One region of the Cellulosimicrobium sp. BMG9.22 genome, then DNA from elsewhere that is predicted to be linked to it. Evidence: riboswitches for the same ligand, from Rfam matches in the RefSeq annotation. Region 1 holds a riboswitch; the other holds the start of a gene.
What was found. A riboswitch is a leader RNA that binds a small molecule or an ion and turns the genes downstream of it on or off. The one in region 1 is predicted to bind thiamine pyrophosphate.
Positions count from the first base shown of each region.

Region 2: linked by a shared signal. The riboswitch ahead of thiO (glycine oxidase ThiO) and the one ahead of thiD (bifunctional hydroxymethylpyrimidine kinase/phosphomethylpyrimidine kinase) in region 1 are both predicted to bind thiamine pyrophosphate.

Region 1 is NZ_JBZGBY010000017.1:77,811-89,206, forward strand. It holds gene infC (translation initiation factor IF-3) at 455-1,426, shown strand; gene rpmI (50S ribosomal protein L35) at 1,527-1,721, shown strand; gene rplT (50S ribosomal protein L20) at 1,790-2,176, shown strand; gene AC4H2H_RS12765 (TrmH family RNA methyltransferase) at 2,233-3,120, shown strand; gene thpR (RNA 2',3'-cyclic phosphodiesterase) at 3,117-3,779, shown strand; gene pheS (phenylalanine--tRNA ligase subunit alpha) at 4,062-5,195, shown strand; gene pheT (phenylalanine--tRNA ligase subunit beta) at 5,195-7,810, shown strand; gene AC4H2H_RS12785 (SDR family oxidoreductase) at 7,807-8,709, shown strand; gene AC4H2H_RS12790 (YceI family protein) at 8,857-9,528, shown strand; TPP riboswitch at 9,543-9,639, shown strand; gene thiD (bifunctional hydroxymethylpyrimidine kinase/phosphomethylpyrimidine kinase) at 9,632-10,618, shown strand; gene AC4H2H_RS12800 (hypothetical protein) at 10,576-10,863, opposite strand; gene AC4H2H_RS12805 (quinone oxidoreductase family protein) at 10,860-11,396, opposite strand, start outside.
Region 2 is NZ_JBZGBY010000058.1:169-6,059, reverse strand. It holds gene AC4H2H_RS19590 (thiazole synthase) at 1-430, opposite strand, end outside; gene thiS (sulfur carrier protein ThiS) at 494-730, opposite strand; gene thiO (glycine oxidase ThiO) at 736-2,064, opposite strand; TPP riboswitch at 2,069-2,146, opposite strand; gene thiE (thiamine phosphate synthase) at 2,199-2,891, shown strand; gene AC4H2H_RS19570 (hypothetical protein) at 3,040-3,687, shown strand; gene AC4H2H_RS19565 (OmpA family protein) at 3,705-4,361, shown strand; gene guaA (glutamine-hydrolyzing GMP synthase) at 4,396-5,891, shown strand, end outside.

The DNA.
Region 1 (11,396 bases):
GTACTTCCAATGATGGAGTGGATCGGTAGAGCTGAGACCAGGAGTGCGGTCGTCACGAGTGCCGGGCAGCGCGTCCTTCCCCGTTCCCCGTCCGGGCGGTCCTGAGGCTCTGCTATTCTTGATCGCTGACCGACCTGTGCGTCCGTTCGTCCCCGACCCTCGGGGGTGTGGGGTGCCGTGCAGGTGCGCAAGTGGATTCCATCCCACCCGGGTCTCGACCGTCGACGCACGTCGCGACAGAGGCCGGGTCCTGGTCCGGACGGGTGCCCTGCGGGGTACTCCGGCCGCTGTGGTCGTCGCGAACCTGTCGCGCGCGGCCCGACCGATGGCCTCCACCCTGCGCTCAGGGACGGGGGCCTTTCTCGTTCCGGGCGGTCTACCGACGACTTCCTAGGAGCATCACATCAGCGAGCCTCGCATCAACGATCGGATCCGCGTCCCCGAGGTCCGACTCATCGGTCCCGGCGGGGAGCAGGTCGGCGTCGTCCGCACCGAGGTTGCCCTGAGCCTTGCCCAGGACGCCGACCTCGACCTGGTCGAGGTCGCCCCGGACGCCCGCCCGCCCGTCTGCAAGCTCATGGACTTCGGCAAGTTCAAGTACGAGTCGGACATGAAGGCGCGCGAGGCGCGGCGGAACCAGGCGAACACCGTCCTCAAGGAGATCCGCTTCCGCCTGAAGATCGACCCCCACGACTACGGCACCAAGAAGGGCCACGTCGAGCGCTTCCTCGCCGCGGGCGACAAGGTCAAGGTCATGATCATGTTCCGTGGTCGTGAGCAGTCGCGCCCCGAGATGGGCGTGCGCCTGCTGCAGCGTCTGGCGGAGGACGTCGCGGAGCTCGGCTTCGTCGAGTCGATGCCGAAGCAGGACGGCCGCAACATGACCATGGTGCTCGGCCCGGTGAAGAAGAAGGCGGACGCCAAGAGCGAGCAGCGCAAGCGCGCTCAGGAGGCCGAGCCGCGGCTCACCAAGTCGGCGCAGCGAGCGGCGACGAAGGGTACCGACGAGCCGGGCGTGCAGGAGTCGGCCGAGGTCCAGGAGACCGAGGTCCCCGTGGTCGAGGACGTGGCGCAGGAGGTGTCAGCGGCTGCCGCCGCGGAGCCGACGCCCGCACCCGAGCCGACGCCGGCTGCGAATGCGGTCGCGCCGGAGCCTGCCGCCCCCGCACCGGCACCGAAGGTTGCTCCTGAGCCCAAGGCCGCCCCGGCGCCCAAGGCCGCGCCCGCTCCGTCGTCGCGTCCACGTCCGTCGACACGGTCGGCTGCGGACTCGAAGCCTGCAGCGCCTCGCCCGCCCGCACCGGCCGCGGCGCCCAGGCCCGCGACGTCCGACTCGGCGAAGCCTGCGACGCCCAAGCCTGCCGTCCCCAAGCCGGGGGTCCCGCGCCCCACGCCGAAGCCCGCGCCGCGCGGCAAGGCCGGCTGACGGCCGCACGAACTTGATCGGGGTCCGGGCCCACCGGCCCGGACCCGAGCACGTCGGCCACCGCGAGGTGGCTGACCGGACACAAGGAGAGACGGCAGACATGCCGAAGAACAAGACGCACTCGGGTGCCAAGAAGCGCTTCCGCATCACGGGTACCGGCAAGGTCATGCGTGAGCAGACCAACGCCCGCCACTACCTCGAGCACAAGTCGACCAAGCGCAAGCGTCGCCTCGCCTCGGACCAGGTGGTCTCGCCCGCCGACGTCAAGACCATCAAGAAGCTGCTCGGCAAGTGATCCGGCGCGGTGACGGGACCCGTCACCGACCGGCTCACCCCTGAGCCCCGAACTGCAAGGAGCATCACGTGGCACGCGTGAAGCGGGCGGTCAACGCCCAGAAGAAGCGCCGTACGACCCTCGAGCGCGCAGCGGGCTACCGCGGCCAGCGCTCGCGCCTCTACCGCAAGGCGAAGGAGCAGGTCACCCACTCCCTCGTCTACTCCTACCGTGACCGCAAGGCGCGCAAGGGAGACTTCCGCAAGCTGTGGATCCAGCGCATCAACGCTGCGTCGCGCGCACAGGGCATGACGTACAACCGCCTCATCCAGGGCCTCAAGGCCGCGGGTGTCGAGGTCGACCGTCGCCTGCTCGCCGAGCTCGCGGTCAACGACGTGGCGGCGTTCAACGCCCTCGTCCAGGTCGCGAAGGACGCTCTCCCCGCGGACGTCAACGCGCCGAAGGTCGCAGCCTGACCAGCGCCCACGACGCAACGGACGCCCGGACGGCGCCCGGCCCGCTCGAACCCACGCTGACGAACCCTCGCAGCGACCGGGTCAAGGCGGTCCGGGCACTGTCCGGGCGTTCGGCGCGTTCGCGCCACGGCCGGCTCCTCGTCGAGGGGCCGCAGGGCGTGCGCGAGGCGGTGCGCCATGCACCCGCCCGGGTCCGCGACGTCTACGTGACGCCGGCGGCGTGCGCGCGTCACCCGGAGATCGTCGCCGACGCCCGCGCGGCCGGGCTGCACCTCCACGTCGCGACGGCGGAGGTGCTCTCGGCGATGAGCGACGACGCGCAGGGCGTGCTGGCCGTCGTCCGGGTCGAGACCCCTTCTCTGGAGGACGTCCTCCGCTCGCTCGCGGCGCCCGGTCGTGACCGCCCGGCGCTCGTCGCGGTCCTCGCGACGGTCCGCGACCCGGGCAACGCGGGCACCGTGATCCGGGCCGCCGACGCGGCGGGCGCGGACGCCGTCGTGCTCGCGGGCGAGAGCGTCGACGTGCACAACCCCAAGGTCGTGCGGTCGACCGCCGGGTCGTTGTTCCACCTCCCGGTGATCACCGGCGTGGGTCTCGCCGAGGCCGTCGACGCGCTGCGCACCGCGGGCCTGCTCGTCCTCGCGGCCGACGGCGCCGGAGACCTCGACCTCGACGACCTCCTCGACGTCGCGAGCACCCCTGCCGACGCGCCGGCCGCGGACCTGGCAGAGGGAACGACGGACCTCGCCCGCCCCACCGCGTGGGTCTTCGGGAACGAGGCCTGGGGCCTGCCGGAGGCGGACCGTGCCCTCGCCGATGCCGTCGTGCGCGTCCCGATCCGAGGCCGGGCGGAGTCGCTCAACCTCGCGACGGCCGCCACGGTGTGCCTCTACGCGTCGAGCCGCGCGCACCGTCCGGTCGGTCCACGGGGGAGGAGCGCATGAGGCTGTTCGCCGCGCTGTACCCCGACCGTGCAGCGCTCGACCACCTCGCGCTCGCCCTCGCGAGCGCGCACGCGCTCGAGGCACGCCGGTCCGACGGCGGGCCGCTCGTGCGCTGGACGCCGCCCGAGCTGTGGCACCTGACCGTCTCGTTCTTCGGCGACGTCCCCGAGGGCGCCGTCCCCGACCTCGCCGCCGCACTCGAGCCGGAGGCGGCGGAGGTCGCGCCTCTGTCGCTGCGCCTGCAGGGGGCGGGGGTCTTCGACCGGCGCGTGCTGTGGGTCGGCGTCGGGGGAGAGGGCGCCGACGCGCTGCGCGACCTCAACGCTTCCGTGGCCGCGGCGGCGGGAGAGGCGGGTGTGCGCCTCGACCGCCGTCCGCGCCAGCGCGCGCACCTCACGGTCGCCCGTGCGGCGGCCGGCGCCCGGCAGGCGCAGCGCCGAGCCACCGCCCGGGCCCGCAGCCACGGCCGCGGCGCGCCCGACCCGACGGCGGGCGACCCTCTGGCCGCGCCGGCCGCGGCGCTCGCCGTCTACTCCGGGCCCGCCTGGACCGCAGCGGAGCTGCACCTGGTCGAATCCGACCTGTCGGACGCCTCGGGGCGCCCCGTGCACCGCACCGTCGCGTCCGTGCCGCTCGCCGGGACGGCGCCTCCCGGCTGACGACGGTGCCCGACGAACTCCATGGCCCGTCCGGTCCCCGTGTGCGAGGATGGCCCGGTGCGCACGCGAGACGATCGTCGATTTCCCGGGCCCGTCACGGGCCCGCGCGACTGACGCGTGCACCCCTCCCGCCGGCGGCGGGACGGACCGGCCCCGGACGGGCGCCCTAGAATGACGCCGACGCGCGCACCCGTGCGCGCCTCGCGCGTCCGCCCCGCGTGACGCATCCCGCGGGGCCACACCGCCGCAGGCTCCAGTCCAGCCCTCGCCAGGAAGGCACGCATGTCCAGCCCTGACGCCGAGGTCGCCCCCGCCCCGCGCGGGTCCGACGACCCGGACACCCTCTCCGCCCCTTCTCCGCTCGACGCCGACGCGCTGCAGCGCACGCTCGACGCCGCCCTCGCCGCGATCGCGGCGGCCGGTGACCTCGACGCGCTCAAGCTCGTGCGCACGGAGCACACGGGCGACCGCAGCCCGCTGGCGCTCGCGAACCGGCAGATCGGCTCGCTCGCTCCGGAGGACAAGAAGACGGCGGGCAAGCTCCTCGGCCCGCTGCGCGGGCGCGTGAACCAGGCGCTCGCCGCGCGCCAGGCCGAGCTCGAGACGGAGCGCGACGAGCGCGTCCTCGTCGAGGAGGCCGTGGACGTCACCCTGCCCGTGCGGCGCACGCCGTCCGGGGCGCGCCACCCGCTGGAGACGCTCCAGGAGCGCGTCGCCGACTTCTTCGTCGGCCTCGGCTGGGAGATCGCCGACGGACCCGAGGTCGAGACGGAGTGGTTCAACTTCGACGCCCTGAACTTCGGCGTCGACCACCCCGCGCGGCAGATGCAGGACACGTTCTACGTCGCGGGGCCCGACGGCACCGACGGCGACGACGGCACGGCGGTGCCGTCGAACCTCGTGCTGCGCACGCACACGTCCCCGGTCCAGGCGCGCTCGCTCCTCGAGCGCGGCGTGCCGCTCTACGTCGCGTGCCCGGGCAAGACGTTCCGCACGGACGCGCTCGACGCGACGCACACGCCCGTCTTCCACCAGGTCGAGGGCCTCGCGGTCGACAAGGGCCTGACGATGGCGAACCTGCTCGGGACGCTCGACGCGTTCGCGCGCGCCATGTTCGGGCCCGAGGCGCGCACGCGACTGCGCCCGAGCTACTTCCCGTTCACCGAGCCGAGCGCCGAGATGGACCTGTGGTTCCCGCAGAAGAAGGGCGGGCCGGGCTGGATCGAGTGGGGCGGCTGCGGGATGGTCAACCCGAACGTGCTGCGCGCCGTCGGGGTGGACCCCGAGGTGTACTCGGGCTTCGCCTTCGGCATGGGCATCGAGCGCACGCTCATGCTGCGCCACGGGATCGCGGACATGCACGACATGGTGGAGGGCGACGCGCGCTTCTCCGCCCAGTTCGGAACGGAGATCTGATGCCGTACGTCGCCATCGACTGGCTCGGCGACCACGTCGAGCTGCCGGAGGGCCTCACGGCCGAGCGGCTCGCTGCGGACCTCGTGCGCGTGGGCCTCGAGGAGGAGGCGATCCACGGCGCGGCCGTGACGGGACCCCTCGTCGTCGGCCGCGTCCTGGAGATGTCGCCCGAGCCGCAGAAGAACGGCAAGACGATCAACTGGTGCCTGGTCGACGTCGGCCAGGAGCACAACGTCGCCGAGATCCAGGGCGTCGACCCCGCCGACATGCCGGCGGGCGGTGCGCGGGGCATCGTGTGCGGCGCGCACAACTTTGGCCCCGGAGACCTCGTCGTCGTCGCGCTGCCGGGCTCCGTCCTGCCCGGACCGTTCCCCATCGCGAGCCGCAAGACGTACGGGCACGTGTCCGACGGCATGATCTGCTCGCAGCGCGAGCTGGGCCTCGGCGAGGACCACGACGGCATCATCGTGCTGCCGCGCCTCGGCTACGCGGCCGAGGACCTCACGCCGGGCCAGGACGCGATCGCGCTCCTGGGCCTCGGCGACGAGGTGCTCGAGATCAACGTCACGCCCGACCGCGGCTACGCGTTCTCCTACCGCGGCGTCGCGCGCGAGTTCTCGCACTCGACGGGGGCCCGCTTCACCGACCCGGGCCTGCCCGCGTCGCTGCCCACGCCGACGCCCGCGGCCACGCCTGACGGCTTCCCCGTGGAGGTCGACGACGACGCGCCGATCCACGGGACTCTCGGGTGCGACCGGTTCGTCACGCGCGTCGTGCGGGGGATCGACCCGGGGGCGCAGACGCCCGCATGGATGCAGCGCCGGCTCACCGCGTCGGGCATGCGGCCGATCTCGCTCGCGGTCGACGTGACGAACTACGTGATGCTCGACCTCGGGCAGCCGCTGCACGCGTACGACCTCGACCAGGTCGCCGGTCCGATCGTCGTGCGCCGAGCCACGCCGGGCGAGCGCCTCGTGACGCTCGACGACGCCGACCGCGCGCTCGACCCCGAGGACCTGCTCATCACGGACAGCCCCGAGGGGGAGCGCGGGTCGCGCGTGCTCGGCCTCGCGGGCGTCATGGGCGGCGCGTCCTCGGAGGTCGGTCCGACGACGACCGCGGTGCTCGTCGAGGCTGCGCACTTCGACCCGGTGTCGGTCGCACGCACCTCCCGGCGCCACAAGCTGTCGAGCGAGGCCGCGAAGCGGTTCGAGCGCGGCGTCGACCCGCGGCTGCCCGCGGTCGCCGCGCAGCGCGTGGTCGACCTGCTCGTCGAGCTCGGGGGAGGGACCGCCGACCCGGCGGTGAGCGACCTCGACCGCGTCCCCGCGCCGTCGTCGATCCGGCTCCCGGTCGGGGAGGCGGAGCGCCTCGTCGGCGTGCCGTACACCCTCGAGCAGGTCGTGGGCGCGCTCGGTGCGATCGGCTGCACCGTCGAGCGGGCGGTCGACGGCCCAGATGCGGCGGACTCGCTCGTCGTGACCCCGCCGTCGTGGCGTCCCGACCTCACCGAGCCCGCCGAGCTGGTCGAGGAGGTCGCGCGCCTCGTCGGCTACGACGAGATCCCGTCGGTCCTCCCGGCCGCGCCGGGCGGTCGCGGGCTGACCCGTGAGCAGCGCGTGCGTCGCTCGGTCGCGCGGGCGCTCGCCGAGGACGGCTTCGTCGAGACGCTCAGCTACCCGTTCGTCGGGGACACCGAGCACGACGCCCTGCGCCTGCCCGCGGACGACGACCGCCGTCGTGCGCTGCGCCTGCTCAACCCGATCGCCGACGACCGGCCCCTCATGCGCACCGACGTGCTCAGCACGCTGCTGGAGACCGTGCGCCGTAACGTCGGCCGCGGCCTGACGGACGTCGCGCTCTTCGAGGTCGGGCTCGTCACGCACCCGCGCCCCGGCGCACCCGCCGCCCCGGCGCTGCCGGGCGGCGTGCGGCCGAGCGACGAGGACCTCGCGGCGATCGTTGCCGCCGTCCCGGCCCAGCCGCGCCACGTCGCGGGCGTCCTCGTCGGGCGGCGCGAGCGTGCCGGCTGGTGGGGGCCGGGTCGCGCGGCGGACTGGACGGATGCGCTGGCCGCGGCCCGCCTGGTCGCCGAGCGTGTGGGTGCCCGGGTGACCGTCGTCGCGGACACGGCGCGCGCCCCCTTCCACCCCGGGCGCTGCGCCCGCCTCGAGCTCGCGGACGGGACTCTCGTCGGGCACGCCGGCGAGCTGCACCCGAAGGTGCTCGAGAACCTCGGGCTCCCGGCCCGCTCGGTCGCGTTCGAGGTCGACCTGTCGGCGCTCGTCGCCGGGTCGCAGGAGTCGCCCGTGCAGGCGACGCCCGTGTCCGGGTTCCCCGCCGCGAAGGAGGATCTCGCGTTCGTCGTGGACGCGGCGGTCACCGCCGAGGCGTTGCGGGCCGCCGTCGCCGAGGGTGCCGGCGACCTGCTCGAGGACCTCGCGCTGTTCGACGTGTTCACGGGCGAGCAGGTGGGCGAGGGCCGCAAGTCGCTCGCGTTCTCGCTGCGCCTGCGGGCCGCGGACCGGACGCTGACCGCCGACGACGTCGCGCGCGTGCGCGACGGCGCCGTCGTGGCCGCACGCGAGCGGGTCGGGGCGGAGCTGCGGGCATGAGCGGCGCGACGGACGGCACCGGCCCGGCGGTCGAGGCCGTCGCGCCCGCCCGGACCGCGCTGGTGACCGGGGCGTCGCGCGGCATCGGCCGCGCGATCGCCGTCGGTCTCGCCGCGGCGGGCGTCGACGTCGCGCTGCTCGCCCGCGACGCGGACAAGCTCGCGGACGTCGCCGACGAGATCGCGGCGCAGGGTGCGCGGGACGAGCGCGGAGGCCGCGCCGTCGTCGTGACGGCGGACGTGACGGACGCGTCCGCCGTCGAGGCCGCCGTCGGCGAGGCGGAGGCGGTGCTCGGGAGCGTCGACCTCCTCGTGAACAACGCGGGCCGCGTCGACGCCGAGGTCCCGCTGTGGGAGGCCGACCCCGACGAGTGGTGGGCGATCGTCGAGACGAACGTGCGCGGGCCGTTCCTGCTCGCCCGGACCGTGGTGCCCGGGATGCTCGCGCGCGGCGGTGGCCGCGTCGTGGACCTCAACAGCGGGGCCGGGTCGCACGACATGGAGGGAGCGAGCGCGTACAACGCGAGCAAGACCGCGCTCCTGCGCCTCGGCGCGAACCTGCACCGCTCCGGGTTCGCGCGCGGGCTGCGCACGTTCGATGTGGCGCCGGGCGTCGTGCAGACCGACATGACCGCGTCGATGGACATGCATGCCGACCGCACGGAGTGGACGCCGGTGGCGCGGACCGTCGAGATGGTGGTCGCGATCGCCCGGGGCGAGCTCGACGCGTTCTCGGGCGCCTTCGTCCGCGTCACGCACGACTCGCCGGAGTCGTTGCGCGCCGCGACCGACGCCGCGGCCCGCGACGGCGTCGACCTGCCGGGACCGGACGCGCGCCGTCTGCGGGTCACGCGCTGGGGCGACGACGACCCGATGCCCGGAGCGCTCCCCGCCCGGTGACCCGGACCGCTCGGTGCGCGGGTCGTGAACGTCACCCTCCGGATAGTTGAATGTTCACCTAGGTATCGGGAATGCTGAGTCGAGACACCTGACCAGTACCGGGCGGACACCGCTGTCGCGGCTCGACGACGACGCCGGAGGCGACGGATGACCACGACACGGCCGGTCCGACAGTGGAACGGCATGACCGTGCCCGACGCCGGGACCTATGTCCTCGACGAGGCGCACAAGCGCGTCGGCTTCCAGGGCCAGCACATGATGGTCGCGCCCGTGCGCGGCGAGTTCACCCGGGCGAGCGCGACGGTCCTCGTCGGCGAGGACCCGCTGGACTCCGCCGTCAGCGCGACGATCGACACGGCGAGCCTCACGACGCACCACGAGGACCGCGACGTCCACCTGCGCAGCGCCGACTTCCTCGACGTCGAGACCTTCCCGACGCTCGAGTTCCGCAGCACGTCGGTCACGTGGCAGGGCAGCCAGGACGACCAGATCCTCGCGTGGGCCCGCCTGCGCAACCGCTCGCCGGAGCGCGCGCAGCTCGCGTCGGACCGCGTGCAGACGTCCGCGGCTCCCGCCCGCTTCCTCGTCAGCGGCCTCCTGACGATCCGCGACGTCACCCACCGGGTCGACCTGACGATGCAGTACGGCGGCGCGCGGCGCGACCCCTACGGGCGCGACATCTTCGGCTTCCACGCGACCGGCGAGTTCGACCGCGAGGACTACGGGCTCGTGTGGAACGTGCTGCTCGAGACCGGCGGGTTCCTGGTCGGCAAGAAGGTCACGCTCGAGATCGCGGGCGAGGCGATCCACCAGGGCTGACGCGCGCTAGCATGACGGACGACACGGGGTGCCCCGCACGACGGGGCTGAGATGAGACCCGTCGAACCTGCTCTGGCTCGTACCAGCGAAGGGATGTCCGGCGATGACGCTCGCCCTGTCCGCACCCTCCTCCTCGTCCGCACCCGGGATCGATCCCGCCCCGGGCCCTGACGCCGCCCCGGACGCCGGCCACCGGCCGTCCCGGCCGCGCGTGCTGTCGGTCGCGGGGACCGACCCGACCGGAGGCGCCGGCATCCAGGCGGACCTCAAGACGTTCTGCGCGCACGGGGCGTACGGCATGGCCGTGACGACGGCGCTCGTCGCCCAGAACACGCACGGGGTGCGGTCGGTGCACGTGCCCGGCCCGGACTTCCTGCGCGCGCAGCTCGACGCCGTGTCCGACGACGTCGAGATCGACGCCGTGAAGATCGGGATGGTGGCCGACGCTGAGAACGCGCGCGCGATCGCCGCGTGGCTCGACGACCTCGGGGCAGCGCGCGAGGCCGTCGGCGCGCCGCGCGCGTGGGTCGTCCTCGACCCGGTCATGGTCGCGACCTCGGGTCATCGCCTGCTCGACGAGGGAGCCGAGCAGGCCGTGCGCGACCTCGCGACGCGCGCCGACGTCGTCACCCCGAACCTCCCCGAGCTCGCCGTGCTGGCCGCGCCCGCCGGGGGTGCGGGCCCGACCGCCGCCGAGACCTGGGCCGACGCGCTCGCGCAGGCGAGCGCGTACGCCACGGCGAGCGGCGTCGTCGTGCTGCTCAAGGGCGGCCACCTGCGCGGCGCGACCTCGCCGGACGCCCTCGTCGCCCCGCGACGCGGCTCCGCGCCCGTCGTGACGACGTTCGAGGGCGAGCGCGTCGACACGCCGCACACGCACGGCACCGGGTGCTCGCTCTCGGCGGCGCTCGCCGCGCTGCGTCCTCAGCGAGAGAGCTGGGACGAGGCTGCGCGGGAGGCCAAGGAGTGGCTCACGGGCGCGCTCCGGGCCGGCGCCGCGCTCCGGGTCGGGACGGGCCGTGGGCCGGTCGACCACCTCCACGCGCTTCAGGCTCGCGCGACGTCCTCGCCGGTCGTCCCGGCCGGGTAGACGCACTCGGTGCCCGGCGGCCACCACCGCCAGCGGGACTCGACCTGTCCCGCGCTGACGCCCGCGGGCCGCTCGGCGAGGCAGCGGTCCTCGCCCTGGCGCACCCCGATCGTCAGGTAGTAGGCGACGAACGCGCCCGTGACCAGGACGGCGAGCACGGTCACCGCGCGTCGGAGCGCGGGGGAGGGGCCGCCGTCGGACCCGTCGCGCTCCCCCGGACGCGGAGGTACCCAGTCCCAGCTCACGCGGCTCCGCCGTCGGGCAGGAGCAGGACCTTGCCGGTCGTGGCGCGCCCCTCGAGGGCGCGGTGCGCGTCGGCTGCGTCGGCGAGGGGGAACGTGGCGCCCACCCGCACGTGCAGTGTCCCGCCGGCGACCGCGCCGAGCACCTCGGTCGCGCGCTCGACGAGCTCGGTGCGCGTCGCCGTGTGGTCCGCCAGCTTGGGGCGCGTGAGGACGAGCGAGCCACCGGCGTTGAGCCGCTGCGGGTCGAACGGCGGCACCTGGCCGGAGGACCCGCCGAAGAGCACGAGCGTGCCCCGCCGGTGCAGCGACGCGAGCGACGCGTCGAACGTGTCCTTGCCCACCGAGTCGTACACCGCGGCGACGCCCTCGCCCCCCGTGAGCCCGCGCACGACCTCGGGCAGCTCTGCGGTGAGGTCCGCGAACGCCGTGTACTGGATCGCGTGCTCGGCACCCGCGGCGCGCGACAGCTCGGCCTTCTCCGGCGTCGACACGGTCGAGATCACGTGCGCTCCGCGCGCGACGAGCATCTGGGT
Region 2 (5,891 bases), on a different contig from region 1:
TCGGGTCGTCATTGGTGTAGGGCAGCACGACGAACCCGTCCCGCACGAGCTGCTCGGCCGCCTCGACGAGGCCGATCGGGTCGGGCAGGAGCGTCACGTCGTCCGCGATCACCTCGAGCTTGACCCACTCGGTGCCGCACGCCTCGCGCGCGAGGTGCGCGGTGAGCACGGCCTCGCGCACCGAGAAGCACCCGGCGGTGTTGGGCAGCGCGCGGATGCCGAGGCGCGAGAGGAGAGCCCAGATCCCGGCGTCCGGGCTCGCCTCGCCGCCCGCACGGACCGCGACGCGGCGCATCGCCACGGTCGTCAGTGCGGTCCCGGACGCGACGAGCGCATCCTCGAGCGTGAGCAGGTTCGCGGCGCCGCCCGTGCCCATGACGAGGCGCGAGCCGACGGTCGTCTCGGCGACGACGAGCGGGTCGTCGCCCAGCGACGGGCTGCTCGCGGCACCGGGGGAGCCAGGGGAGATGTCGGTCGTGGTCACGGTTCCTCCTCAGCCGCCCTGGACGGCGGTGACGATCTCGATACGGTCTCCGGAGGCGACGACCGTGGTCGCCCACGCGCCGCGCGGCACGACGGCGTCGTCCACGGCCACGGCGACGCCCTGCGGTGTCCCGTCGGCGACGTACTGCGGCACGAGCGTGGCGACGAGCTCCTCGAGGCCGGTGCCGGGGGCGAGCCAGCGCGGCTCGCCGTTCACGGTGACCTCGACGGTCGGTACGGGGTTCACGGTTCTCACCTCGGTGTCGTGATGGGCTGGTGCGCCGTCGGGACGGTGCCGAACCCGGGGTTGCACCCGGACTCGGGCGCGGATCGGGGAACAACCGCGGGTTCGGCGGGGAAACGGTCGGTGCGCGCGATGGCGACCGCGGCCGCGACGTCGGGCGGGAGCGCGGTCCCGACGAGCCCCGCGACGACGGCGTCGGCGGTGAGCGGGGCGAGCAGGATGCCGTTGCGGCCGTGGCCGGTCGCGAGGTGCAGGCCGGGGACCGCGGTCGGGCCGACGAGCGGCAGGTTGTCCGGGGTCGCGGGCCGCGCGCGCGGCGTGACGTCGACGAGCGCCGCCTCGTCGATCCCGGGCAGCAGGGCGCGCGCGTCCCGGAGCAGTGCGAAGACACCGCCCGCCGTCGCGCGCCGGTCGTCGGGGTTCTCCTCCGTGGTCGCGCCGACGACGACCTCCCGGTGGCCCGCGCGCGGACCGTCCGGCACGGGGTCGCGCGGCACGACGTAGACCGGCCGACCCTGCACGACGCCCCGCACGACGTGCTCGAGCGCGAGGTCCGGCCCGGCGTCGAGACGCAGCGTCTGGCCCTTCACGGGGCGCGTCGGCACGACGACGCCCGGCACGTCCGCGACCAGCGCGCCGGACTGCCAGCCCGCGGCGAGGACGACCGCACCCGCACGGTGGAGCCGGCCCGCGTCGTCGTGCACGCCCGTGACGCGCCCGGTGGCGTCGAGCGTCAGCCGGGTCGCCGCGACGCGCACGACGGCGGTGCCGGGCATCGGGGTCCCGGCACCGAGCGCCGCGAGGAGCGCGGCGTGCGTCGCGCGCGGGTCGACCGCGTGGTCCCCTGGGGCCCACGCGGCACCTGCCACGCGCGGGCCGAGGAACGGCTCACGGCGCCGGGCGTCGGCGACGGAGATCTCGCGCGACGCGAGGCCGAGGTCCGCGTGCAGCGCGAGGACGCGGCGCAGCAGCGCCAGGTCGTCCGCGTCATACGCGAGCGTGAGCGTCCCGGCGGCACGAAGACCGACGCCGGGCCCGGTCGCCCTCTCGAGGTCGGCCGCGAAGCCGGGCCACGCCGCCGCACCCGCGACGTGGAGGCGCAGCGCGTCGTCCTCGCCGAAGTCGGCCTCGGTCACGGGGGCGAGCATCCCCGCGGCGGCGTGCGTGGCGCCGTCCCCGGGTGAGGGGTCCAGCACGGTGACGGCCAGCCCTGCGCGCGCCGCGCGCCACGCGACGGCGAGCCCCACGATCCCGCCGCCGACGACGACCACGTCGCGCGCGCCGTCGGGCGCCACAGCAGAGGCGCCCACGGACCGCGGGCGAACAGGGGGGTGCATGTGCGCTCCCTTCGCTGGCATGACCCAGATCAGGTTCGACGGTCGGCTCCTACGCCCTCTCAGCCCGTGCGGGCTCCCGTGCTGTCGGCCACAGTACCGCCTGCACCGGGTGGGCCGCGGCTAGGCTCCGGCGGGTGAGCACCGAGACCTTCGCCACGTCCGCCGCGCCGACTCCGGGCGCAGGAGCCGGCCCACGCGCCCGCCTCGCCGACGCACGCCTGTACCTGTGCACCGACGCACGCGAGGAGCGCGGCGACCTGGAGGACTTCCTCCACGCGGCGCTCGCGGGGGGTGTCGACGTCGTCCAGCTGCGGGACAAGACGCTCGACGTCGCGCGCGAGCTCGAGCTCCAGGCGGTCGTCGCCCGGGTCGCGACGGAGCACGGCGCGCTCTGGGCGGTCAACGACCGCGCGGACGTCGCGGCGCTCACCGGAGCCCCCGCGGTCCACATGGGCCAGGGCGACCTGCCCGTGCCGGCCGTGCGCTCCCTCCTCGGTCCGGGGCCCGTGCTGGGCCGGTCGACGCACTCCGCGGCGCAGGCCGCCGCGGCGGAGGCGGACCCCGACGTCGACTACTTCTGCGTCGGGCCGCTGTGGGCGACGCCGACCAAGCCCGGCCGCTCCGCCGTCGGGCTCGACTTGCTGCGCGACGTCGCTACGACCCGCCCGGCGACGCCGTGGTTCGCGATCGGCGGGATCGACGCCGGCCGGCTCGACGCGGTGCTCGACGCCGGGGCGACGCGCGTCGTCGTCGTGCGGGCCATCACCCAGGCTCCCGATCCCGAGAGTGCCGCGCGCGACCTGCGCGCCCGGGTCGTCGGCGCCTGACCAGGGACGCAACGCGCCCGACGAGGCGCCGGATGGGGACTTCTGCCCACCTCCGGCGGGTTCCGCCCGTGCTGTCCGGTATGGCAGGGTCGACGGCGGGCCGCCGCCCGGTCGTCGGGCGGCGGTGGACCGTTCGACTCGGGGGATCATGAACCGCACTCGCTCGACGCTCGCCGCCCTGACCGTCGTCGTCGCTCTCGCGCTGTCGGGCTGCGGGCTCCTCGGCGGGTCCGGGGACGACGCCGACCCGCCCGCGACCGGCGCCGCGGAGACCGGCGTCGGTGCGCCGGCCGATGACGGAGCCGCCGAGGTCGGTTCCGCGCGCGTCGGCGACGCCGTCATGGCCGAGCAGACCGTCGACGCCCCGAGCGGCTCGCTCGGTGGGACGCTCACGACGACGCTCCGCTCCGTCGAGGTGCAGGACGAGGTGCTGACGGTGCGCTGGGCGCTGCGCTGGGACAGCGACGCCCAGCCCGACGACGCGTCCGCGAGCCACACGGACCTCGGCATCGACTGGGTCCTCACCGCGACGGACCCCGTGGGCCTCGTCCAGTACCGGCCGTTCTGCACCGAGGGATCGTGGAAGGGCGGCTCGCCCGACCCGCAGCAGTGCAGCTATCACATCGTCGGGTCGCCGCGGTACCCCTTCGGCGGGTTCGTCAACCACGCGACGATCGAGGCGTGGGCCCAGCTACCGGCGCCCGAGGGCTCGCCCGCGACGATCGACGTCCTGCCTGGCCAGGGGCTGCCCGCCTTCACGGCCGCGGAGATCTCGTACCTCGACGGTGTCGAGTGACGTCGAACCGTAGCCCGGTGCGTCGCGTCGTCGGCGCCGTCCTCGCGGCCGGTGCGCTCGTGGCCGGGCCGGCCGTCGCGGTCGCCTCGCCGGCGACCGCGGCACCCGCCGCGTCGGACGACGCCTCCGCCCGCCACGACGAGCTCGTCGCGGAGGTCGAGCAGCAGCTCGCGGACGAGCGCGACGCGATCCTCGCGGAGGCGGTCACCGACGCCATGCGCGAGGACGCGGTCCACCCGCTGAGCGTCGACGACTCGACGTTCCCGCTCGACGTCGACGACGCGACGACGGGCCTCGAGACGACGCGCGAGGACGACGGGGAGACGGTGGTCGTGCTCACGGCCGACCTGCTCTTCGCGTTCGACCGGTCCGAGCTCTCGCCAGAGGCCGCGGCCGCCCTCGCGCAGCTCCTCGACCAGATCCCGCAGGGCAGCGCGGTCGCCGTCGACGGGCACACCGACTCGATGGGGACCGACGAGCGCAACGACGAGCTGTCCGCCGCGCGGGCAGAGTCCGTCGCGACGGTGCTGCGCGCCGAGCGACCGGACCTGACCCTGACGGTCGAGGGCCACGGCAGCAGGATGCCGGTCGCGGAGAACACCATCGGCGGGAACGACAACCCGGCCGGCCGGGCGCAGAACCGTCGCGTCGAGCTGTCGTTCGAGGACGGCTGACGGAGCGCGCCCCGCGGGCACCTAGAATCGGTGGGTGACCTCCGCTCCAGACGCCGCCGCGTCGCCCGCGCCCGCCACGACCGTCCCCACGCCTCGGCCCGTGCTCGTCGTCGACTTCGGCGCGCAGTACGCGCAGCTCATCGCGCGCCGCGTGCGCGAGGCGAAGGTGTACTCCGAGATCGTGCCGCACACCTTCACGGTCGAGCAGATGCTCGCGAAGGACCCGGCCGCCATCATCCTGTCCGGCGGGCCGTCGTCCGTGTACGCGACCGGAGCCCCCTTCGTGGACCCGGCGCTCTTCGAGGCCGGCGTTCCGGTCATGGGCATCTGCTACGGCTTCCAGGCGATGGCCAAGGCGCTCGGCGGCGAGGTCGCCCAGACCGGGCTGCGCGAGTACGGCGGCACCGAGGTCGAGGTGTGCTCGGCCGGGGTCCTTCTCGCGGAGACGCCCGAGAACCAGACCACGTGGATGAGCCACGGCGACGCGGTGCACCGCGCACCCGAGGGCTTCGAGGTCCTCGCGACGTCGTCGGGCTCCCCGGTCGCGGCGTTCGAGGACCGCGCGCGCCGCCTGTTCGGCGTGCAGTGGCACCCCGAGGTCAAGCACTCCGCGCACGGCCAGACCGTGCTGGAGCACTTCCTGTACGACGGCGCCGGGCTGGCCCCCGACTGGACGCCCGGCAACGTCATCGCCGACCAGGTCGCGGCGATCCGCGCTCAGGTCGGCGACGCGCGCGTCATCTGCGGGCTGTCCGGCGGCGTCGACTCGTCCGTCGCCGCGGCGCTCGTGCAGAAGGCCGTCGGCGACCAGCTCACCTGCGTGTTCGTCGACCACGGGCTCCTTCGCGCGGGCGAGGCCGAGCAGGTCGAGCGCGACTTCGTCGCCGCCACCGGCGTGCGCCTCGTCGTGCGCGACGAGCGCCAGCGGTTCCTCACCGCCCTCGCGGGGCACAGCGACCCCGAGACGAAGCGCAAGATCATCGGCCGCGAGTTCATCCGCGTGTTCGAGGACGCCGCACGCGACATCGTCGCCGAGGCGGGCGAGCACGGCGAAGAGGTCAAGTTCCTCGTCCAGGGCACGCTCTACCCCGACGTCGTCGAGTCCGGCGGCGGCGAGGGCGCGGCCAACATCAAGTCGCACCACAACGTCGGCGGGCTCCCCGACGACCTGCAGTTCTCGCTCGTCGAGCCCCTGCGCACGCTGTTCAAGGACGAGGTCCGCGCCGTCGGGCTCGAGCTCGGCGTCCCCGAGGAGATCGTCTGGCGCCAGCCGTTCCCCGGCCCCGGGCTCGGCATCCGCATCGTCGGCGAGGTCACCGGCGACCGGCTCGAGACGCTGCGCGCCGCCGACGCCATCGCGCGCGAGGAGCTCACCAGGGCCGGCCTCGACCGCGAGATCTGGCAGTGCCCCGTCGTGCTGCTCGCCGACGTACGTTCCGTCGGCGTCCAGGGCGACGGCCGCACCTACGGGCACCCCATCGTGCTGCGGCCCGTGTCGTCCGAGGACGCCATGACCGCCGACTGGACCCG